2 regions of the Paenibacillus sp. FSL E2-0190 genome follow, and region 1 is predicted to be linked to the other one. Evidence: riboswitches for the same ligand, from Rfam matches in the RefSeq annotation. Region 1 holds a riboswitch; the other holds the start of a gene.
The links. A riboswitch is a leader RNA that binds a small molecule or an ion and turns the genes downstream of it on or off. The one in region 1 is predicted to bind preQ1.
Positions count from the first base shown of each region.

Region 1 (12,107 bases):
CCGATCCCTCTTGTTGCTCCAGTAATTAAGGCTACTCTAGTCATCACTACACCTCTTTCACTGCAAAAGCTCCCGCAGCAATAACATCACCAGCTTCTGTTGTAAGGATCACTTTCACAAAGCAATCGTCCGCTGCAAAATCAAAAATCACGACACTATCGACCTCTATTGGCTTATGAAATTTCATATCATATTGAGTGATCCACTGTGTAGGGTGCTCAGCAATATACAAAGATTGGGCTAATCCCATAAGATACATCCCATGTGCGATGGGTCGCTCCAAACCAGCCTTGGCTGCGGCCTCTGCATCTAGATGTATAGGCGCCAAATCTTGGGAAGCAGTTGCATATTGCCGGATAGCCTCAGCTGTTATGCACTTTTTTATCATGATCATCACCTACCCGAATTAACACCGTTTCTGCGGTGACTATTAGCTTACCCTCACACCTACAAACCAGCGTATGTGTGTAAAAAGTCAGTTTACCCTGTCTGCCTTCTTTTTGCACCTCGCCCGTTAACGCTAATTCACAATCCAAAATCATCCCCGCCGTAATCGGAGCCTGATATGAAAATTTCTGAGTGCCGTGAAGCAAGGGTTCACCGATGATTAACCAAGGAATATCGAAGTCTTGCCAGAAAATAATAGGCATCGTCGCAGGAGCGATCAGCTTTCCATTTATCGTCTGCACGGGTGCTTCAATACTCTGTGCATAGTCCGAAATCCATTCAGCAGTCATATGGATCTGATGTCGGACACTGTTCATTCTATAACCTCCACGAGTGTTGCCAGACCTATCCCACCGCCGATTCCCAGAGTAGCAAGCCCTCGTTGGTAAGGGGCATGTTGCATTTCAGCACATAAGCGAGTCATTAACATAGCCCCGGAAGCTCCGTATGGATGGCCTATTGCTAATGCCCCCCCACCAAGATTGACCTTTTCCTGTGGAATTTGAAGCTCGTTCAGTGATGCCAATACTTGTGAAGCAAAAGCTTCGTTAAACTCTACGATATCTAAATCGGCAACGGTAAGCTTTTGGCGTTTTAACACCTTTTGCACAGCTGGTACAGGCCCCATACCCAAATAGTTCGGATCTACACCCGCAGCTTGCGCATCCACGACCCGCAAAATAGGGGTAAGCTTAAGCTGCTGGCACTTCTCACGAGACATCATTAATAGAAGCGCTGCGCCATCATTAATAGGACAGGCATTTCCAGCAGTGACGGTACCCTTTTCTTCAAAAATTGGCGGCAGCTTTTGCAGCTTGTCCAGACTCGTATTTGCCCGAGGACATTCGTCGGTGCTCACCCACTGCCCCTCTACCTGAAGAGGTACTATCTCCTGCTGAAACCGGTCACTTTGCTGAGCATGAACCGCCTTTTGATGGCTTTTTAAGGCATATTGATCCTGCTCTTCTCGAGAAATCCCGTATTTCCTAGCTACATTCTCTGCAGCAATTCCCATATCCGGATCGCCGTAAGAGCTAGGCGTAAAATGTGCACGGGTATACAGCTGTGGAACCCCCATTAACGTCTGTGGTTTAGCCATTTTCCATGGAGCACGGCTCGTACTTTCGACACCACCTGCTAAATAAATCTCACCAGCGCCGCTTTGAATCAGTCTTGCTGCTATATTAATTGCCTCTAGCCCAGATCCGCACTGACGATCCACGGTGACACCCGGAACCGAAACAGGCAGCCCCGCTTCAAGCGCAGCTACCCGGGCAATATTACCTCCTGGGCCCACAACATTCCCAATAATGACATCATCAATCAGTTCTTTAGGCAAGTTCGTTTCGGCTACAATATGCTGAATAAGCGGCGCCAGTAATGCCTCCGGCTCAAGTGTACTTAATAAGCCACCCATTCTGCCAACCGGTGTACGTTTTGCCATGACAATTACTGCTTCTATCATATCATCGCTCTTTTCACATAGTCTTTCATCGCTTGCCGGGCAATTTTCCCGCTACTTGTATAGATAAATTCATCCACGGTTAGCAGCTGCTTCGGCGCTTTGTAGCTCGCTAAATACTGGCGGCAATAATTCTTAATATCTTCGACAGATAAATGCTGTTCTCCGCTCCACTTCACGAGAGCTATCAGCTGTTCTCCCCAGTAATCGTCAGGCACGCCAAGCACCATCACTTCATCTATTTCCGGAAGAAACTCCAGCACCCTCTCTATTTCTTCCGGATAAACGTTCAGCCCTCCGGATATGATTTTATTCTTCAAACGTCCCGCCATATATAAATAACCAGCTTCATCCTGATAAACATAGTCTTCTAAAACAAGCCATCCCTCTCTAAAAGCTGCTGCTGTCTCATTCGGCAATTGATGGTAGCCTAAAAATATCATATCACTACGCACATATAGCTGCCCAATCTCCCCAGGAGGGACTTCCCGGAACTGGTCATCACGAATGGAAATTTGCACCCCGGGATAAGGTTTGCCTACAGAGGTCGGATTATGCTCGGTCAGAACATTCAAATAACTAATATAGCTCGCTTCTGAAGAACCGTAGGATTCATAAAGCCGCGCTCCACCAAACACTTCCATGCCCCTTTTCTTGGACAACTCCGACCACTTTGCACCTGAGCTAATCATCGCATCAATCTGTATCTGCCCAGGTACAGCCTGCTGCATCATGGATTCGATCATTGTTGGTACGACGAACAGCACCACGCCCGGAATTTGCTGACACAACTCTAACACCTGCGTGGCACTAAATTTTTGTGTGATATGAAAGGTTGCTCCACCATATAGACTCTGCATTACGGCGAATAAGGATAGGGAATGCACAAATGGACCTGGTGCCAAAACATCCTTCATAGCGTCCAATTCAAAAGCAATATTCGAAACCTCAAAGCTTTTTAACCATGATAAATGGGTACGCATATAACCTTTGGGCAATCCGGTTGTGCCTGACGTAAAGCCAATAAATAATAATTCATTCGTCTCATCCAACTCAGCCTCCGGCTTCAGGGCAGCCAACCACTGATCATAGGAACCTGTTCGTTCATTTGAGAAGGTCAATGTTTGGATTACTTGATCCTTGAAAACCAGATTCTTTGCGGCTTCCGGCTCGGCAAAAATCATTGTCGGCTGGCACTGCTCTATAATAACCTGCAGTTCATTAGCACTCCATTTGGGATCTAAGGGAATGGGAACACAGCCCGCATAAATCGCCCCCAAAAAAACCTCAACAAATTCAATACGATTCGTAGATAAAATCGCGATTTTGTCATGCCTCAGACCCTTTTGCTGTAAGCCATTCGCGATTCTCCGCATCGTTTTTACTAATGTGGCATAGGTATGACTTGCTTGGTCATGGGTTAAGGCAATGCTGTCGGGCTGCTGTGCTGCATGACGCAGTATAGGAACTACTAGATTCATCCTGATCACACCTGTTCGTAATTTCTGTGACTACCGATTATATACATTCTCTTCAATCGGACTGCCCCGCAAGTCCAGCCCAAACTAAAGGATATGTGATAAGCGCCATCGCAGGCGCTCCTGTTAAACTAACCCGCTAGAATTGCTACGATAGCTTATTTTAGCTTTATATTATTTTTATGTACACATCTTTCATGTAACGATTAAGTCCATCTTACAACGAAAAAACAGCCAGCACGCATCGATTATGATCGGTACGCGCTGGCTGTATTGTTGTTTAGTCCTTCTTTTGAACGGATGATGGTGAACCCTCTTCAGCAAAAGTAAAGGTTCGGGCGATATATAAGATAGGTGTGCTTACTGCGGTTAGTAAGAACTTCGCTAGATAAGTCGTAAGCAAAATTTCAAGCCATACATTCCAGTCATACAAGCCCGCAAACGCAATGGTACAGAAAATAAGTGTATCCACAAAGGAGCTAATCATCGTACTACCGTTGGAACGAATCCACAGCTGACTTGAGGTGCTGTAATATTTACGAATCCAAGAGTACAACCGAACATCTAGGAACTGACTAATGAAGTAAGCAGTAAGACTACCCAAAGCTAGTCGAGGCATCAGCCCAAAAATCGTCTCCAAAGAAGACTGAGCGATATCGGTCTCCTGCGGCTTAAATACTAATACCATCTGCATAATGACAGTAGTCATAAGCAAGGTGAAGAAACCAAACCAGACCGCTTTACGTGCTTCCGCTCTTCCGTACTTCTCATTAAGTAAATCGCTGGTCATATATAAAGTGACATACATCGTATTTCCGAGTGTCATCACAATATCAAATGGCATAGCAATCGTCTTAGCTACCTGAATGTTAGCAATTACAGTAGCAATACCTACCCAGGCATACATTCCACTTTTCCCGAACAAGCGGTAACAGAGTAGAAAAAAAGCAAAATTGACAATAACAAATAAAACTCCCCACAGCAAATTAAACATATTACTGAAATTCCTCCTAGTTTTGTTTACGCGGGATGGTTACGAACCGCGGCTTACAATATTAAATTTTCGGAACAAAACATTAATACTCTATCACAATAGCGCTTAACAATCCATAAAAATAATATTCTTATATGAAATTGGTAGTTCCATTTCTTTTTTTTCGCCAATTATCTAAAATAGTCAGCAATAATTCATTTTTTTCAGAAAAAAATGCTCTATAGGACAAAACTTTCACTATTCATCCAGAGGTTAATTCTATAGAATAGTATCAAACACCTTATTCCCGATCCATTTAGTAGAAATATGACATAACTATGGAATATATCTCGGGTCGCCAATTTCCAGCAGTTGGCATGGAGTATCTAGTGAAGACCAAAAAGAAATGACCTCACCGTCCATAAAAAAAGGAGAGAACGATATGTTTCGTATCAAGCATTCGATCAGTCGCAAATTTACGCGTTTATTATTTGTTGTTCTGTTGCTCACGTCTCTTTTGTTAAGCACCAGCTTCTATTTTATCTCTATCAGTATCTTCAACAGCTATGTTATGCCGCAGATTAACAAAATCCTTACTGCCGCTGCTCAGGACGTATATAAGAATCTCAACGTAATGCACGCCCAGCAAACCCTAAATAAGAACGATCAGTCTGCCACCAATCTCGAGTTCTATTTTCAGGAAAAGAGGAAACAACATGGAGTGGAAACCATTTTTCTGGTCAATCTGAAGGGAAAAGAAGCTGAGATTCTATCCGCAGATCACGATGCAAAATTGCAACGGGCAGAAAGTGTCACCGTATCCTCTGCAATGCAACAAGCCTCTAAAGGAAAAACTGGACTAAGCGATACATATAGCGACGCACATGGTATACATAAAACAGCTTATATCGGTATTCCCGGAAGTACGATGGTTATCGGTGTAAGCAGTGACGTAAGCTTCATTCAAGAAAAAACAGACAGTATTCTATGGACAAGTGCCGGAATCACACTTCTGACGTTGATCATCGGCCTAACTGGTGCATGGTTCATGAGTGTGCGTATAACACGTCCAATCTCAAAACTGGCAGCTTATAGTGCCCGGCTCGCAGAGGGAGATTTCACCGAAGAATTATCAGTTAAAGGAAATGACGAAGTTGCACAGTTGTCCGTAAGCTTCCAAGCGATGACCCAACGCCTGAAAGAAATGATTGGACATGTACTGGTAACCTCTAATACTGTCGTTGCGGATTCCAACTCTTTAAAAGAACGTGTTGAGGTTCTCAATGATATGGCGGAACACTCCAGCTCATCGGTAGTAGAAATCGGCAAAGGTAGTACGACTATCGCTAGCAGTGCATCAGATAACTCGAGAGCAATGGAAGAAATCAATTTAGGCATTCAAAGTATTGCCTCAGCAGCGAATGAAGTCACGGAGCAAATCAGTGAGGCTTCCACTGAAGCAAGTGGCGGTAATGAAATTGCTCAAAGCGCTGTGCTGCAAATGCGCCAGGTTGAACGTGCTTCCCTACAGTCGCTGGATCAGTTACAAATCATGAATGAGCGTTCAGTAATGATCGGAGAAGTCGTTCACAGTATTACTGAAATTACGAAACAGATCCAAATGCTGTCGCTAAATGCTTCAATTGAAGCTGCACGCGCAGGAGAGCATGGACGCGGCTTTGCTGTTGTTGCGGGAGAAGTACGCAAGCTGTCTGAACAATCCCGTAACGCAAACGAACAGATCCGTGACTTCCTACTTGGGCTTCAAGAAGATATGAGTCGCTCCGTTACCGAGATGAACCACGTGAATTCTGAGGTTGCCTCTGGAGTCGGCAAAGTAGCAGAAGCAGGTGATGCCTTTAATCACCTCCTGATTCTTATCCAAAGCATCAATCACAGCATCCAATCCGTATCTGCGGCTACACAGCAAATCTCAGCAAGTACAGAAGAAGTCAGTGCTTCCGTCGAAGAAACTGCACAAATTACATCAAGATCGCAAGAAAGTGCGGACACACTCGCTGCTAACTCAGAGCGGCAGCGCGTCGAACTGGAAGGTCATGCAGAAACTGTTAAACATCTGTATGAGCAAGCCAAGAAACTCCAAGAAGCTGTGCAGCAATTTAAGATTTAACGCTTGTAAATTAAAACCCCCGTTCACACGAAAGTGTTGAACGGGGGTTTTTAGTTTGCGATGGCTCGCTTAGACTTGGGGGCATACGCTAGGCTTGCGCGGAACCTCGATTAGACTTGGCTACATGCGCTAGCTTGCGCGATACTCTCGTTTAGACTCGGCACGCCATTTGCCGCTGGCTTGCGCGATAATCTCGTTTAGACTCGGCGCGTCATTTGCCGTTGGCTTGCGCGATACTCTCGCTTAGACTCGGCGCGTCATTTGCTGCTGGCTTGCGCGATAATCTCGCTTAGACTCGGCGCGCCATTTGCTGCTGGCTTGCGGACTCAGATGCCGCTATTACTCGAAAAACTGCCATTTGGAGGCTTTTTCGGACTCGAGAGACGCTATTGCCTCATAATCAACCCAGACTCAGCCTATTTCGCTCAAATAGCGCCTCTGGTGTCCGAAAACGCTCCAAATTAACCCTTTTATCGCAAATAAGATCTCCTGAGTCCGGAGCCAAGTTACCTACAGCAAATTACTCAAAGTTCCTCCGTCGATGTTACCTACAGCAATAGACTCGGCTACATGCGCTAGCTTGCGCGAAGCTCTCACTTAGACTCAGCACGCCATTCGCTGCTGGCTTGCGGACTCAGATGCCGCTATTACTCGAAAAACTGCCATTCGGAGGCTTTTTCGGACTCGAGAGACGCTATTGCCTCATAATCAACCCAGACTCAGCCTATTTCGCTCAAATAGCGCCTCTGGTGTCCGAAAACGCTCCAAATTAACCCTTTTATCACAAATAAGGTCTCCTGAGTCCGGAGCCAAGTTACTCACTTAGTAAAAACTAGGTTACTCAGCTTTCATTCCGCTTTTATGGCTAAGCAAACCTCACTCAACCTAGTGCCGCGGTGCCCAGAGGATAACCGATACACCGATCACACAAATAACAGCTCCGACCCAGTCGTATACGTCTGGTGTCTTCTTGTCTACAAGCCATCCCCATAAGACCGCGAGTACGATAAACACCCCGCCGTAAGCCGCATACACTCTACCGAAGGAAGGGAATTTCTGCAACGTAGGGATAATCCCATACGCTATCAGAATCAAAGACCCCACTAAACCGTACCAAAGTGGCCGTGATTCTCTCAACCATAACCATACTAAATATCCGCCACCGATCTCAGCAAGCCCAGCAATTATAAACAGCAGAATGGCAAATAACATGTCATCCCTCTTCCCTATCTATCTCATAAAAACGCAAAGGTTGCTCACAACAAATTGTACTCAAGGTTCACCCGTAGAGCTCCTACAACAAACCACTCAAGGTTCACCCATGGAGCTCCTACAGCAAACTACTCAAAGTTTACCCTTAGAGATACTTACAGCAAATTACTCAAGGTTCATCCGTAGTGCTACTTACAGCAAATTACTCAAGATTCCCCCGTGGAGCTTACATTAAATTGTGCTGGAGCAGCAATAACACTAGCAGCAGCACAACCTCCAGCAGCTCGTTCAGCGCGCCGTACACGTCGCCGGTAAGCCCGCCGAGCCGGCTGCTGATCCGCCGCGCAGCCGCGGTGCCGCAGGCCAAGGCCGCGACCGGCAGCAGCAGAGCTGCCGCCAGATGCAGCGGCCACGCGGCTAAGCCAGCGCCGAGCGCCAGTGGCGCAGCGGCGGCGGCCAGCGAGAGCAGCGCGGCGACTTCCAGCGCGCGCCGCTCATGCGAGGAAGCTAGGCCGGCGAAGTTCGCGGCCAGCCCCTCGTCTCCACGGGCAATGGGATAACGCACCATTGCCCGTACCATATACCAGCGGCTCCAGACCGCTGGTACCAAGAGCAGCGGCAGCTCGTAGTAGGCGAGGCCTTCGATTAGAGCTGCCAGTAAAGATGCTTTAAACAGCAGGAGCAGCACGCAGGCGAGTACGCCCATCGCACCCACACGGCTGTCCTTCATAATCTCCAGGGCCCGCTCCCGTGGCCGATAGCTGAGCAGACCATCCGCGCTGTCCATCCAGCCATCAAGATGCAACCCGCCAGTGAGGCCTACCCACAGAATCAGAGTGAGCACAGCTGCTGGCCAAGCAGGTAAAAGCAATCCCGTCAGGGCTGCTCCAGCAGCTACACACAGCCCAATTGCTGCGCCTACCATGGGATAGAAGATTACACTCCGGCGCAGCAGTTCAGGAGAGAATCCCGGATCACCTTTTACAGGAAATCGGGATAAGAACTGAAAGGCAGCTACGGCCGCATCCCTACGCTCCCTCATAAACGATACTCCCTGCTCTTCAGCTCAATCGGAATTCCAACAGTTACTAGAAAGACCTGTTCGCATTGCCGAGCGATCAGGGCGTTCATTCGTCCCGCCAGATCACGATACAATCGGCCAAGCGCATACTCCGGAACAATCCCGTCGCCAACCTCATTAGTGACCAGAATAAGCGTCCCTTGAAAAGAACGCACACTGTCTTCAAGCCTTGTTATTTCACTCTCAACAAGCTCTTGTCTATTTTCAAAACCTTCCACAGCCAATAATGCATTGGATAACCATAAGGTTAAACAATCTACGAGCACCGCTTTTTCACCCGATAATCGCTTTAGCAGATCTGGTAAATCATACGGTTCCTCAAGCGTCTCCCAAGCGTAACCACTTTCCATTCGTTGATGCTGATGCAGAGCAATCCGTTCCTTCATTTCGTCGTCAAAAGCCTGTCCGGTTGCTACATAGAAGGCCTGATCTGCCAGTGACTGTATCAGTTTTTCTGCAAAACCACTTTTCCCGCTACGTGCGCCTCCCGTTACAAGAATGCTCATCGTTGACCAGCTCCAGAGATGCCTGCACTTTCAAAGGTTGCCATTTCGCTCAAAATGCGGCAGATCGCCTCGATTAAATGAAGGCATAATACTCCCCCTGTTCCCTCACCCAATCGCAGACCGAGGTTAAGCAGCGGTTCAAGCCCAAGCTGCTCCAGCATTAACTTGTGTCCCCGTTCTCCTGATACATGAGACGCTATCATATAAGCGATGGATTCAGGTGCAAGGGCTTTTGCCACAAGCGCTGCCGCCCCCGAAATAAAACCATCCAAAATGATAGGTGTCCGATTAGCAGCCGCACCAAGAATCAGTCCCGCCAAGCCAGCGATTTCCAGTCCGCCAACTTTAGATAATACATCCAACGGATCTGCTGAATTCGGCTGATTTACCTTTAAGGCGCGTTCCACCACTGCAATTTTATGTAGTAAACGTTCATCATCAATTCCCGTTCCTCGTCCCACAGCTACTTCAGGGGCTATTCCTTTGAGAGCACATAGAATGGCAGCACTAGCCGTAGTATTCCCAATGCCCATTTCGCCTGTTATAAAAATCTCCGTGCCGTTCTTAACCGCTTCCTGCGCGACTCTTATCCCAACAAGAAGAGCATTCATGGCATCCTCACGACTCATCGCAGGTCCCACAGCCATATTATCCGTCCCCCGGCGCACTTTACGATCAATCAGATCGACATGACTAAGATCGCCGTTTATGCCGACATCAACAAACTGTACCTCTGCCCCAGCTTGACGTGCCAATACATTCACAGCCGCTCCACCGCTGAGAAAGTTATGGGCCATCTGTAGCGTGACTTCCTGCGGAAATGCGCTAACCCCTTCGCAGCACACCCCATGATCAGCAGCCATCACAACAACTGTTCGTTTGGTGAAACTAGGCTGCTCCGTACCCGAAATTCCAGCGAGCTTAACGGCCAGAGGTTCCAATTGTCCCAAACTGCCCGGAGGTTTGGTCAGAATGTTCAGCCGATGCTCCGCCTTGAGGATGGACTGATCATCAGCCGGAATGATTTGTTTAATTACGTCTTGAATATCTGAAAGCATATAATTACGACCTCCTATTAAATGTATCCGTATAACCTATTCTATCTCATATTCGCAGAAAAGCCCCCATCTATGATAGAGGGGGACTTCTAGAATTACAACTTCACTTTCATAAAATCTTCGATTCTCTCCAGCGCCTCCGTCAATTTTTGTAAGGAAGCGGCATAGGAGCAGCGAATATAACCCTCTCCGCCTGCTCCAAACACATGACCCGGAACCGCAGCGACACCGACCTCCCTGAGCAGCTGCAAAGCGAAGTCTTCTGATTTCATTCCGGTGTGAGCGATGGAAGGAAAGGCATAAAATGCACCCGCAGGTTCATGGCAAGGTAGTCCTATGGATCGAAATCCACTAACCAGCAGCTTTCTCCGCTCATCGAAGCATTGCTTCATGTGTTCCTTATGCTGCATTCCGTTGCGCAATGATTCAATCGCAGCAATTTGACCGAGCACTGGGGCACACATCGCAGTGTATTGATGGATTTTTAGCATCGCAGCAATTAATTCTCGATCGCCACAAGCATAACCCACTCTCCAGCCAGTCATTGCAAAAGCTTTGGAGAAGCCGCTAATCACAATCGTCCTTTCCAGCATCCCGGGAAGAGAGGCGATGCTGACATGCTGACTGTCATACGTAAGCTCGGCATAAATTTCATCTGAAATGACCAGTAGGTTATTCTCTTTTACAATCTGTGCAATAGGCAGCCAATCTTCATAAGTCATTACTGCACCTGTAGGATTAGTCGGAAAATTCACCATAAGAAGCTTGGAACGCGGAGTAATCACCTTCCGTAACGCTTCAGCAGTAAGCTTAAACCCCTGCTCGGCCGATGATTCTACCTCCACCGTAACCCCCCCGTTCAAATGGGTAATCGGCGAATATGCGATATAGCTCGGAGAAGGGACGATAATCTCATCCCCAGGTGTAATGAAAGCTCGTAATGCCAAATCCACAGCCTCGCTGCTTCCCACCGTAACCATAATCTCATCGTTTGGCTCATAGCGAAGCTTGAAACTTGTGTGCAGATAAGAAGCGATCTCCTCTCTAAGCTCCAGTAAACCGGAATTTGGCGTATACATCGTTTCCCCATTATTCAAGGCACGAATACAGGCAGCTCTTACATGCTCCGGTGTAACGAAATCCGGTTCCCCTACACCCAGCGATATAATATCCTGATTCCCCGCACTTAGGTCAAAAAAAGCCCGAATCCCCGAGGGTGCAATCTCCCGCACACGTGGAGCAATCCATTCATTATGCATGGCTGTACACCTCTTCTTTTGCACTCTTTTCCGTTAGGGAAAGGGAGATGATTTCGTCCAGCAGTCCGCTGAAGGTGTAGCCTGCCGCTTGCGCGCTTTTGGGTAAAAGACTGGCCTTCGTCATGCCTGGTAACGTATTCACCTCCAGCACATAAGGAATACCCTCTTTAAGCAGCATATCAACCCGTGCATACACGCTACATTTTAGTGCTTTGTAACAGCTCAAGGCAGCCTCGCGTACCCGCTCATGCACCTCAGTAGGCAGTTCAATGACCCGTTCATCTGCTCCGCCTTCTTCATACTTAGCACTGTAATCGAACCACTCGGCATTTGCTGAGGTAATTCCCAGAATAGGCAGCAGCTCTCCGTTTAGAATAGAACAGGTGATTTCTTGGCCTTGAATGTAGCTTTCAATCAAAATCGACTGATCACAGGCAAAAGCCTTCTGCACTGCGCACAACAGCTCCTCGCTGCTGCTCACTTTTTCCATTCCGATACTC
Region 1 is NZ_CP150306.1:1,394,910-1,407,016, reverse strand. Features, by position in the region: gene NST25_RS06100 (SDR family NAD(P)-dependent oxidoreductase) at 1-44, opposite strand, end outside; gene NST25_RS06095 (MaoC family dehydratase) at 47-388, opposite strand; gene NST25_RS06090 (MaoC family dehydratase N-terminal domain-containing protein) at 363-764, opposite strand; gene NST25_RS06085 (thiolase family protein) at 761-1,912, opposite strand; gene NST25_RS06080 (AMP-binding protein) at 1,909-3,390, opposite strand; gene NST25_RS06075 (queuosine precursor transporter) at 3,668-4,381, opposite strand; PreQ1 riboswitch class I at 4,392-4,437, opposite strand; gene NST25_RS06070 (methyl-accepting chemotaxis protein) at 4,803-6,491, shown strand; gene NST25_RS06065 (YnfA family protein) at 7,377-7,703, opposite strand; gene cobS (adenosylcobinamide-GDP ribazoletransferase) at 7,930-8,745, opposite strand; gene cobU (bifunctional adenosylcobinamide kinase/adenosylcobinamide-phosphate guanylyltransferase) at 8,742-9,290, opposite strand; gene cobT (nicotinate-nucleotide--dimethylbenzimidazole phosphoribosyltransferase) at 9,287-10,348, opposite strand; gene NST25_RS06045 (aminotransferase class I/II-fold pyridoxal phosphate-dependent enzyme) at 10,444-11,607, opposite strand; gene NST25_RS06040 (D-alanine--D-alanine ligase) at 11,600-12,107, opposite strand, start outside.

Region 2 (12,107 bases), 2.3 Mb from region 1:
TTCATTAGAGCCATAGATTCCTTTCAGATCCGGATTTGCCTGCATCATCGCTTTCGCAAGGTCTGTGGACTTTAACTGATCTCCACCCCCATATTGCGGCTCTAACACTTGAATATCCGGATATTTTTCTTTCATTTGTTCCAAGAAGCCATCGCGACGCTGTTGCCCCGTGCTGCTTGTTTGGTCATGTATGACAAGACCCACTTTACCTTTCTTGCCAATCAGTTCAGCCATTTTATCTGCGGCCAACGCCGCTGCTGCTTTATTGTTAGTCGCTGCCGTTGCTACAGGGATATCACTGTCTACACCAGAGTCAAAGCCGATGACCGGAATCTTATTTTCCTTTGCCTTTTCTAGATAAGGAATCGCAGCTTTGCTGTCCAGTGCGGCAAGCGCAATTGCAGCTGGCTTCTTATCGAGAGCGGTTTGCAGCATCTCAATTTGTTTATCCACCTGACTCTCATTTTCTGGACCTTCGAAGGTAATCTCAACATCAAACTCCTTAGCAGCTTTCTCCGCTCCTTGCTTTACCGCTTGCCAGAATTGATGCTGGAACCCTTTTGATATGACTGGAATGTATGGTTTGTCTGAACCGGATGCACTTTTGTTACTATCATTGTTGTTACATGCACTCAGCAAAGTAGTGACTAACAATAGACTGGCAAGCATAATAAACCCTCTACGACGCAGTTTCATTTGAATCTTCCCCCTCGTCATTTGCTTTGTATATCACTCCGGATGGAGATCATACCAAGTTTATTGCTTACGGCGGCGTAGAATATCAGCGTAAACCGCAATGATGATTACAACACCGACAATGACCGTCCGCCATTCCTGAGCCACGGACATAATCTGTAAGCCATTCGTCAGCACACTCATAATCAGTGCGCCAATAATCGTGCCTAGAATAGAACCTACACCTCCACTTAAGGAAGTTCCGCCAATGACCACTGCCGCAATAGCCTCTAGTTCATAACCGGTGCCCAGTGATGGCTGTGCTGAATTCAGACGTGATGCCATCAGGATACCTGCGATTCCACTAAAAATCCCTGTAATGGAATAGATAATAATCTTCCATTTGACTGTGTTCACACCTGATAAGCGAGTAGCTTCTTCATTACTGCCAAGCGCGAAGTTGTAACGCCCAATAATCGTCTTAGACAAGATTATGCTTGCGATCATACCGAGTAATAAGAAGATAACGATGGTGTTGGGTATACCGGGGATCATTTTACCCATGGCGATCTTGGCGAAGATCGGATCATCGTTGAAATATATAGGTTTGGCACCGGTGATGACAAGCGACAAGCCTTTGGTGACCATCATAATCGCCAGAGTGGCGATGAAGGGTGGAATGTTCATCTTCGCCACCATCAAACCGCTGATAAAGCCGCACAGTGCTCCAGCCAGAATCCCACCTACAATGCCTAACGGGACGGGCAGACCCCAGAAGGTAATAATGACTCCAACCATAACAGATGAGAATGTCATTACAGTACCCAGAGCAAGGTCGATGCCGCCCGTAATAATAACAAAGGTAGCTCCAAGCGCTAATACTCCGATTACAGCTGTAGAAACTAGAATTCCGACAAGATTTGAGAATTGAAAAAAGTTGCTGGAGGATAAAGAGAATACGATGACCAATATGATCAGACTGGCAAATGCCAATATTTTTTGTTTGAATCCGGATTGCCCTCCCGATTGCTTCATACCCGCTGGCTGACTAATCTCTTTATCCGCGATCTTCATAGTCCTGACACCTCCGGTTAACTCTTGAACAGTTATGAACGTTTCGTCGCATATTTCATAATCGCCTCCTGCGATGCTTCTTCTGCGGGGAGTTCTCCTGTTATACGCCCTTCACACATAATGATAATCCGGTGGCTCATTCTTAGAATCTCAGGAAGATCTGAAGAAATGATAATGATCGCCTTCCCTTGACTCGCAAGCTGATCCAGCAGCTTATAAATTTCACTTTTCGCGCCTACATCAATACCTCGTGTAGGCTCATCGAAGATGAGTACATCACAGTCTCTAGTCAACCACTTGCCGATGACCACTTTCTGCTGATTACCTCCGGACAGAAACTTAACCTTTTGATCTACACTTGGAGTTTTGGTGGCTAGCGCTTCAACATGCTGCTCCGCTGAGCTTCGCATCTCCCGCTCCTTCATCCAGCCAAATGAATTACGGAATTTATAAAAGGAGGCAATCGCATTATTCATGCTGATATCCATATCCACAAGCAATCCGAAACGTTTGCGGTCTTCGGACAAATACCCAATACCATGCTGTACCGCTTGATGTGGCTGACGTATCCGAACCGATTTTCCATGGAGCATAATTTCACCCTCATCGATGGGATCCGCACCAAATACGGCACGTAAAACCTCGGTACGTCCAGCTCCCATTAAACCAGCGAAGCCCAAAATCTCACCTTTATACAGATGAAAGCTAATATCCTTGAACTCATGCCCTCTAGAAAGATTCCGAACTTCTAAGACAACTTGCTGAGTCTGTTTTGCAATCGTTGGTTTCGACGTTTGATATAATTCACGTCCAACCATCATGCTGATGATCTGATCAATCGTTATTGAATCGGTACGAACGGTATCTACATAACAACCATCACGCATAACTGTAATGCGGTCTGTAATTCGCTTCAATTCATCCATGCGGTGAGAGATATAAATAATTCCCACACCTTTATCTCGTAGCTGCTCAATCATTCGAAATAACTCGTTAATTTCTGTATCTGTTAACGCGGCGGTTGGTTCATCCATGATCAATACCTCGGCTTGGAAAGACAAGGCTTTAGCGATTTCAACCATTTGCTGATTAGCAACGGTCAGGTCTGATACCAAAACTCTGGGATCCAGCTTCAGATTCATTTGATCAAACAGTACCTGAACTTTTCGGTTCATCTCCACATCATCAACGAACCATTTCAGACCTTTTCGCGGCTCTCGTCCAATGTAAATGTTCTGGGCGACCGTAAGATGAGTCATTAAATTCAATTCCTGATGGATGATACTAATTCCAAGCTCCTGTGCTTCACGGGTATTAACAATCTCCACTTCATTTCCCTTGTACCACATTTGACCAGCATCCTTAGAATAGACACCTGTCGCAATCTTCATAAGGGTAGACTTGCCAGCGCCATTTTCTCCTACTAACGCATGAACTTCCCCACGCTTCAGCTCAAATTGACATTCATTCAAAGCATGAACACCTGGGAAAAACTTGTTGATTCCCTCCATACGAAGCAACACTTCGTTCATTTTGATATCCACCTCAAATTCTTTGAGAATGCCTTAACCCTTAAAGTAATCGCTTTCAATCCGGAATGTAAAATCATTGTATTCCCTATAAGTTGCCATTGTAATGGAATAATCTCCGTAAAAAAGTTTAAAATTTTATGTTTTACATACAAAAAAAGCTGAACCGAGAGCACCTCAGTTCAGCACAAATGTTATACCCTAAAAATCACATGTCAGCGAACCCTCCTAAAGGCTTGCGCCATTTCCAGCCACCAATGTGAAGGTCTTAGGAATTCCCTTATCATACACGTCGGAAGATAGATTAGGTTCTTCTACTAATTGGCGGATCACTAGTCCGCTATTAGCTGCTGCGGTTACAATTTCTCCGAGTGTCCAGCGGCGCCAATACACAACACTATGCTCTTGTTCACCTGCTGGTTTACCTGTGGAAGGCAAATACTTGGAATAGGATACCTTCTTCTCTTCCAATGAAGAGTCAAAATAATCTCCGTTTACTTTGTGTTTGCGTACCTTCGCAGTAGATCCCTTCGAGGAAATAAGCTTGGTCGTTACCGGATGAAAATCGCGGAGTACAAATACGCCTCCAGGAGATAGCAATCGGCGAGCCGTTTCCATGAATAGTGTAAGGTTGGTAAAGTAATGAACAATTCCTAACTCTGCAAAGACGATGTCATATGAACCATCAAGGACGTCTTCTGGCAGCTTAAGAATATCTGAGACGATATAGGTTAGTGGTACCCCTGCTTCTTGGGCAAGATCAGCCGCATATCGCGCATTGGCTTCCGAGAAGTCAGCAACCGTTACTTCCGCACCTAGTAATGAGAGTGCCACGGCCTTCATCCCGTTTGAGCCCATTAAATTCATCATTTTCTTACTCTTCACCTCTCCAAAAAAAGAAAGGAGCGGGTGAAGCTTTGCACTTGGTTCCTTTATTAATTTTGCAGCTGCTTCTGACGGTGTACCAAACCGAGTTACCCAAGCGGTATAAGTATCTTCGTTCCAAAGCTCTTCGCTTGTTGGCACAGCGTTTTTTTCTGCCTGATTATTTGAATATTGATTCTGCTCTTCCATCCATTGCTACCCCTTTATGTGTAAAATATCTGTTATGAAGCATTCTGAATGGCATCAGCCATCCGGATAGTTTTCCTTCTTCCCGCGTACAAATATACTGCGAGGCCAATCATAACGAGCAGCCCACCTGCCCATTGTAAGGTTGTTAGCTGCTCACCCAAGAGTAAATACGCTAAGATACTGGCACCCACTGGTTCTCCTAAAATGTTCATTGAAACCGTAGTCGCGGATACATATTGTAGTAACCAATTAAACAAAATATGGCCAAACACCGTTGGCACCACTGCTAACAATACAAAGATTCCCCATTCCTTGGCCGGATAATTAAAAAAGGAAATCCCCATGAACAGATTGTATACGGCAAACACGCCAGCGGCTGATAAGAAGACAATCAAGCTATATAAGTAAGAGGGCATGCGCACCACTAGCTTTTGACCGATCAGCATATGTACAGCTACCGCGACAGTACCTCCGACCGATAATAGATCACCTTTTAGATTATCCGCAGAGATGCCGATATCACCCCAGCCGATAAACACGACACCGCCAATCGCAATGCCAAGCCCTAGAATAGCGGACAGAGCTGTCTTTTCCTTATACAAAAAATAAACACCCAGCATAATAAATACAGGCTCCAGCGCCATGATCATTGTTGAACTAGCTACCGAAGTATACTTCAATGATCCCATCCATAGCAAAAAGTGCAGCGCAAGCATTGCGCCTGAGAGGATGAGCATTAGCCAGTCTTTTTTACGAAGAGCAAAAGCAGCTCCACTATAGGGTCTTGCAAAAGGTAGCATCAGCAGTGAGGTAAATAATAATCTGTACATGCCTTGTATAGATGCAGGTGCATCAGACCATTTAATAAAAATGGCGGAAAAGGAGATGGCCACAATCCCTATCAACATTAATAGTGGAATCGGAAGTGGCGGTTTTTTAAGTTTCACATGTTACGCGTCCTTTCAATATCTTAAGTCACTTATGTTAATTTAACGCAGACCGTGAAAAAATGCATCTATTTTCATAAGATTTCACTAAAAAAAGCACAAGCAATGTCATTTCTGACGAAAGCTCATGCTTCTTAAAAGGCTACGGCTTCAGAACAACCTTGATGCAATCCTCTTTTTTCTCACTAAAAACGTCATAGCCATGCTCCGCTTTACTAATTGGCAGGCGATGCGTAATGATATCTGTAGGATCAAATTTATTTTCTTTAATCATCTTATACAGCAACGGCATATAGTGAATCACCGGCGCTTGTCCCATTTTTAAAGTAATGTTGCGTTCAAATAGATGACCCAAAGGGAACATATTGTAATTAAGCCCATAAACTCCCACAAGCTGAATAGTTCCGAATTTACGTACGATATCCGAGGCCATTCTAAATGCACTGAGTGAGCCTCCCTGTAGCTTCAGAGTGGTTTCCACTTTCTCCAAAGCAGATATTTTGGCATCTAAACCTACACAGTCAATAACTACATCTGCGCCCCCATGTGTTATCTCCTTCAAATGAGCTTCAATATCCTTAATCTCTTCAAAGTTGTAAATTTCGACATTATTGGTCAGCTTCGCATGCTGCAGACGATAGCCAATATGATCAACCGCAATGACTCTTGAGGCACCTTTGATCCAGGCAAACTTCTGAGTAAGCAGTCCAACAGGACCGCAGCCGAGAACAATGACTGTATCCCCTGGCTTCACTCCGCCGCTTTCTACTCCCCACCAAGCAGTAGGCACAATATCAGATATGAAAAGAATTTTCTCATCTTCCATTTCTGCATCCTCCGGAACTACAAAAGGGCCAAAGTTACCATAAGGTACCCGTAGCAATTCAGCTTGTCCGCCTGCAAAACCGCCATAAGTATCGGAATAACCAAGATAACCGCCTGTGTCCTTGGCGTCATTAGCATTGTCGCATTGGCTCTCCATCTCATGCTGGCAGAAAAAACACTGCCCACAGGCGACATTAAAGGGGATGATGACTCGGTCACCTTTTTTGACTTTAGTTACGTCAGGACCCACTTCCTCAACAATCCCCATCGGCTCATGACCAATAACATAATCATCATGCATACCTGGTATTTCCCCGTTATAAATGTGCAGATCCGAGCCACAAATCGCCGTAGTGGTAATCCGAACAAGGATGTCATCTTTTTTCTCAAGCGTCGGATCAGCTACTTCTTTAACTTTCACTTTTTTCTTCCCTTGGTAGGTTAGTGCTTTCATGCTGTTAATCCGCTCCTTTGGAGATGGTCTAGAGATATAATTTTCATGCCTTTCTATGTTATATCCCTAAGCCCTACCCTCTTATCCATGAAGAAGCGGAGAATACATCATTAGTGCGTAATTATCAGTTACAGCTTCATCTCCAATTAGATCTCCAGAGCGTGTATATACTTTTCGACTGATCTTGTTACTGCGTATATATCCGCCCCAAGGCTCTAGACTAATCCTATGATCACTTTCGTATACTTCATAATCATAAAACGCCTGCTCATTGCATCTCCACTCCCCGTGTAAATGGCTATCGTCCAGCCAGAGCTTTAGTTGATACGTTTGAGCGGTGTTATTTTTTAATTGAAGATCCAAATAGTTATAAGAACAGGTCGCCCCGCTTCCAAAAGGTTGTGTACGTTGTTCATCTGGAAATACATCATAACTGTGACGATGCCGTTCCATAACGGTAAGTGGCGTATGCAGTGCCATCCAATAGATCAGATTAGACAACTGGCATAAGCCTCCTCCAACCCCGGAATGAAAACCACCATAATGCAGCACCATACCCTCCAGATACCCTTTTCGCTTAGTGGGCTTACCAATACTTCTCCAGTAGGAAAAAGTCTCCCCCGGCTGCACAACAAGTCCATCCAGCTTCGCAATTGCCAGCCGTAAGTTAGTTATTTTATTGTATTGAAGCACCATATCTACATTCCGAAGACTTCTTAATAACGGGGTAGCATGAGTCATAGCTGCATAAGTTAAAGTTTCATCCGTACGCTGCTTCGCTATTTTGCTTCGTCCAGTGCACCATTTCAAATATCTTTTCCAAATAAAATATCGTTTGCCAGCAAACAATCTAAGGCGAGAACGCTGAATAGGCTTCATGGCAGCCTGGGGTGTATTCATCTAGAACTGAACCTCGCTTTCAGCTCGTAACTGGGCGAATCTACCTCCAATTATCGCATTATGATGCTTAACGATCTCCCTACTACTCAGAACCCCATTATCAAAGGTGCTATGAGCGTCTGAGACCAGTACACTTTTATATCCCATGCTGTATGCGCGTCTTATCGTCGTATCCAGACAGAATTCACTTTGCATCCCACAGATCACCAGATTCGTAATCCCGAGCTTCTGGAGTTCATCTTGCAGTTCCGTTCGGTGAAAAGCATCCCAAGTAGGCTTCTCAACGATAACTTCGCCTTCCTGCGGTGTGATGCGGTGACTGATCTGCCAAGTGGGTGTACCTTTTGTGTACTCCTCATCTTCGGTATGTTGAATATACACAATAGGAGTACCTGCTAATCGAGCTTTTTGCTGAAGGGAGACAATCCTGTCCATCACACCCTCTTCATCGTACAGCTTTAGATCATAGGAGAACATGGCTTCTTGAACATCGATAATTAATAATGCTGTTGATTGTTCCAAATGAATAACCTCCAAGAGCTTTTTTTAAAATCATACCAGAAACTGGGACAGACTATCTACCTACTAGAAGTTACAACTGTTAAAAATAAAAACCGAGTATCTGTAAGCAGATACCCGGACGATTTCATCAAACATTTATTTGCCACGCTTATTATGCCAGATCAATGCATGCAGCTGTGGAAGTACACGAACCTTGTTCATACCCGAATCCGCGATTACTTTATTAAACAACCACTCCAGCCTTCCCAGAAGTCGAGCAGAAATGTTGCCCTCTTCCGTGACATCATCATTACCAGGCTGCAGAAAGAGCTGCACATTCGGATATCGCTGGTGAACGTTTTTCGCATAATCAAAATCATTATCATCAAACACTACGACCTTCAAGCTATGCGTAGAACGACCCAGTTTCTCCATCTTACTCATGATGTTATCTAGCATTTCCCAATTCGTTGTCATTCCTGAGCTTGGAGGTTTAGGACTGATTGTCAGCACATCCACGTCATTGAACCAATCCTGCCATTTACTCCCCTGAGTTTCTATCGCTGCTTTTATTCCACGCTCATGAAGCAGGTTGATGAAGGTACCCATTCCTTCACCAATCAAGGCAGGATTACCGCCTGAAATCGTAACACAGTCGAAATTATCTCCAGCTAACGCCAATAATTCATTTATGATTTCTTCTGCTTCCATCATGCGAACCTTATTCTTAGCCGTACCATCCCAAGTAAAAGCGGAGTCACACCAGCCGCAGCGATAATCGCAGCCATAGGTGCGGACAAACATCGTCTTCACTCCAATTACCGCACCTTCGCCTTGAATAGTTGGACCGAACATTTCAATTACAGGAATCTTACTCACAATCACAGCCTCCATACAAACGGTAGGATGGCCCTTCATCCGGAACATCTTCAGCCAGCACCTCTGCCCAAGAGGTTGGAGTCTCCCATAGCTTTACCGAGTACAAAGGCAACCCTGCTTGCTTAAGCTTGTAGGCAATATATGAAGACATATTCTCTACTGTGGTGCGGAAAGACAACAAGGCTACTTTGGAGCCCGTATTCGTTAACGTCTCTAACACAGGTTCATTTCCCATGGCAAGAAAAGCGTGATCTAAACGATCTACAAGGCTTTGTTGTACTGTCATTTTGATATCGCTGAAATCAATGACGAAACCTTCATCCGAGTGGCCTTCCGCGGCCATAGGTTTGCCCTTAAGCACTACTTCGAGCTTATAAGTATGTCCGTGCAGATTGCTGCATTTCCCTTTGTGTCCCACTAACTGGTGTGCCGCATCGAACGTAAATATTTTGCAGACTGAAACCTCGTTAAGCATTAAGAACCGGCCTCCATTCTCTCCGCCTCATATTGCTCAAGACCACGCTGACGCAATAGACAGGCTGGACAAGTACCGCAGCCACTGCCAATAATACCGTTGTAACAGGTCAGTGTGTGTTCGCGAACATAATCAAAATACCCCAGTGCATCGGCCATTTTCCACGTTTCTTTTTTATCCAGCCACATTAGGGGAGTGTGGATCGCAAACTCATAGTCCATAGATAAGTTCAGCGTAACATTCAATGATTTCACAAAAACATCACGGCAGTCCGGATAACCGCTAAAGTCCGTTTGGCAAACCCCAGTGACGATATGGGAGTACCCCAGTTGTTTAGCTAATATTGCGGCAAAAGATAAAAACAACAAATTCCGTCCATCGACGAAAGTACTTGGAAGCTCATCTCCTTCACCAGCCAGAATATCTATATCCTGACGGGTAAGTGCATTGGGTGCCAGCTGATTGAGCAGCCCCAGATCAAGAATATGCTGTTTTACATTAAACTTAGCTGCTATCTCTGTTGCAACTTCGATTTCAGCCGCATGACGTTGACTATAGTTGAAGGTAACTACCTGCACTTCCTCATACTGCTGCAATGCCCAAACCAGGCAAGTGGTGCTATCTTGTCCGCCGCTGAATACGACGAGTGCTTTTTTGTTCATATGAATCTCTCCTTATCACAAGTTGGAATTTAGCGGTTGTCCACTTTTTCTGGATAGAGGTCGTGATTGATTAAGCGGTGTTCCGCCATCGCCTCATACTTCGTACCCGGTCTTCCATAGTTGCAATAAGGATCAATTGAAATGCCTCCGCGCGGAGTGAACTTGCCCCATACCTCAATGTAACGCGGATCCATCAGTGAGATCAGATCATTCATAATAATGTTGACACAGTCCTCATGGAAATCACCATGGTTGCGGAAGCTAAACAGATACAGCTTTAATGATTTGGATTCCACCATTTTTTGTTCAGGAATATACGAAATATACAGCGTGGCAAAATCCGGCTGACCCGTTACAGGACACAAGCTAGTGAACTCAGGGCAGTTGAATTTAACAAAATAATCACGCCCGGGATGTTTGTTATCAAACACCTCCAGAATGTCTGGATCATAACCAAACTTGTACTGTGTTCCCTGATTACCAAGCAAAGTAACTTCTTGCATTTCCTCTTTCAATCTTCCTTCTGACACGACAAAAAACCCCTCTCTTTTCCTTCGGCCTTGGCCGGTAATGGAAAGAAGAACGAGATTTCGAAAACTTGGCTCCACTAAGAAGAAACGGAAGCAACGTCCGGATAAAGGACAGCAACCGCTTGTACTGTTTAATATATTCTTAGTTTTTTATAGAGGGAGTTCGCGAACCTCTCCTGCACAACTTTAGCGCAGACTTCTTCTTAAAGCATATTGCGTCTTGAACTATACCATGGGTAGCCCGCTCCTGACAAGTTCTACTCTTTACTGTTACCTTATATAGATCAGCAAATAACTCCAGATTAACGTGGATAGACCTGCGTATGTAGAGATTAGGAAGCTCAAAAACCACGGCAATTTGATCGCGGATTTCTTTTTAATTACATGAACTATTCATACAGTTAATTAAGATGTGGCAAAAAAAAGGATTCAAATCCTAAGAAAAGGGTAACTTATTCATAATAATCTTCGAGCTAAGGGTGGGAGCATTTTATGGAACAAAGTATACAGCAGCTTATGGATTGGCTTAACAATCATTTAAATGAAACAATCGCTATTGAAAAGAAAGAACTTCGTGATCTGGATAAAGTTCATTTCAATTTAGAGGCCGTAGATTTCCGCAGTGCAGACGACGTAATTGATGAATATCTTGGAAGTGCACTGATATTAAGAGGTTTCGGCAGCACACTTAACGCCGATGGTGAACTGGTATCCCTGCCACAATCCACTTATGATTTAGCTGTTGAAGGTCTTCAAATCGTAGACTTAGCCGACCGCAAGGCAGAAATAACTACGGACAGAGCTAATTACATCCTTTCAGTAGATTAAACGAACATGATTATGATAAGCAAAAAGAGCCCACAGCGATCTGCGGGCTCTTTTTGCTTATCATTTATTCTTCTCCAATGATCTCCACTTCAGTTTCCAGCTCTACACCGAATTTATCCTTCACAGTCGCTCTTACATGGTGGATTAGCCCGATGTAATCACTGGCTGTTGCATTATCTGCATTCACAATAAATCCCGCATGCTTCTTGGATACCTCAGCACCGCCGATTCTTGTACCCTGTAAGCCGCTCTCTTGAATTAACTGACCTGCAAAACGGCCTGGAGGCCGCTTAAACACACTCCCACAGGATGGATACTCAAGCGGTTGCTTCGATTCACGTAAATAAGTTAGTTCATCCATTTTTGCCTTGATCGTTAAAACATCACCGGAAGTCATAGCAAATTTGGCCTCAAGTACAATATACTCACCGCTTGCGAATACACTTTTTCTGTATCCCCATTGCAGCTCATCTCCTTGCAGAGTTACCAATTGCCCGTTCTTATTTATAGCTAGTGCACTATGCAGGACATCTTTGATCTCACCGCCATAAGCACCTGCGTTCATATAGAGCGCTCCACCAACTGTTCCTGGAATGCCACAGGCGAACTCAAGACCCGTAAGCTCCTTATCAAGCGCATATCTGGAAACATCAATTATTTTGGCACCACATTGCGCATATAAGAGATTGTCGCGAATTCCCATTTCGGTCAGTCCTGCCGTTTGCAGAACGATTCCACGTACACCTCCATCACG
Region 2 is NZ_CP150306.1:3,732,920-3,745,026, forward strand. Features, by position in the region: gene NST25_RS16220 (ABC transporter substrate-binding protein) at 1-696, opposite strand, end outside; gene NST25_RS16225 (ABC transporter permease) at 757-1,710, opposite strand; gene NST25_RS16230 (sugar ABC transporter ATP-binding protein) at 1,782-3,281, opposite strand; gene NST25_RS16235 (class I SAM-dependent methyltransferase) at 3,507-4,352, opposite strand; gene NST25_RS16240 (DMT family transporter) at 4,385-5,299, opposite strand; gene NST25_RS16245 (zinc-dependent alcohol dehydrogenase) at 5,442-6,578, opposite strand; gene NST25_RS16250 (VanW family protein) at 6,660-7,478, opposite strand; gene NST25_RS16255 (cysteine hydrolase family protein) at 7,479-8,000, opposite strand; gene queE (7-carboxy-7-deazaguanine synthase QueE) at 8,136-8,858, opposite strand; gene NST25_RS16265 (6-carboxytetrahydropterin synthase) at 8,851-9,333, opposite strand; gene queC (7-cyano-7-deazaguanine synthase QueC) at 9,333-9,995, opposite strand; gene queF (preQ(1) synthase) at 10,025-10,498, opposite strand; PreQ1 riboswitch class I at 10,662-10,705, opposite strand; gene NST25_RS16280 (hypothetical protein) at 11,018-11,353, shown strand; gene murB (UDP-N-acetylmuramate dehydrogenase) at 11,418-12,107, opposite strand, start outside.
Region 2: it holds a riboswitch for preQ1, as region 1 does, so the genes downstream of both, queF (preQ(1) synthase) here and NST25_RS06075 (queuosine precursor transporter) in region 1, are expected to answer to the same signal.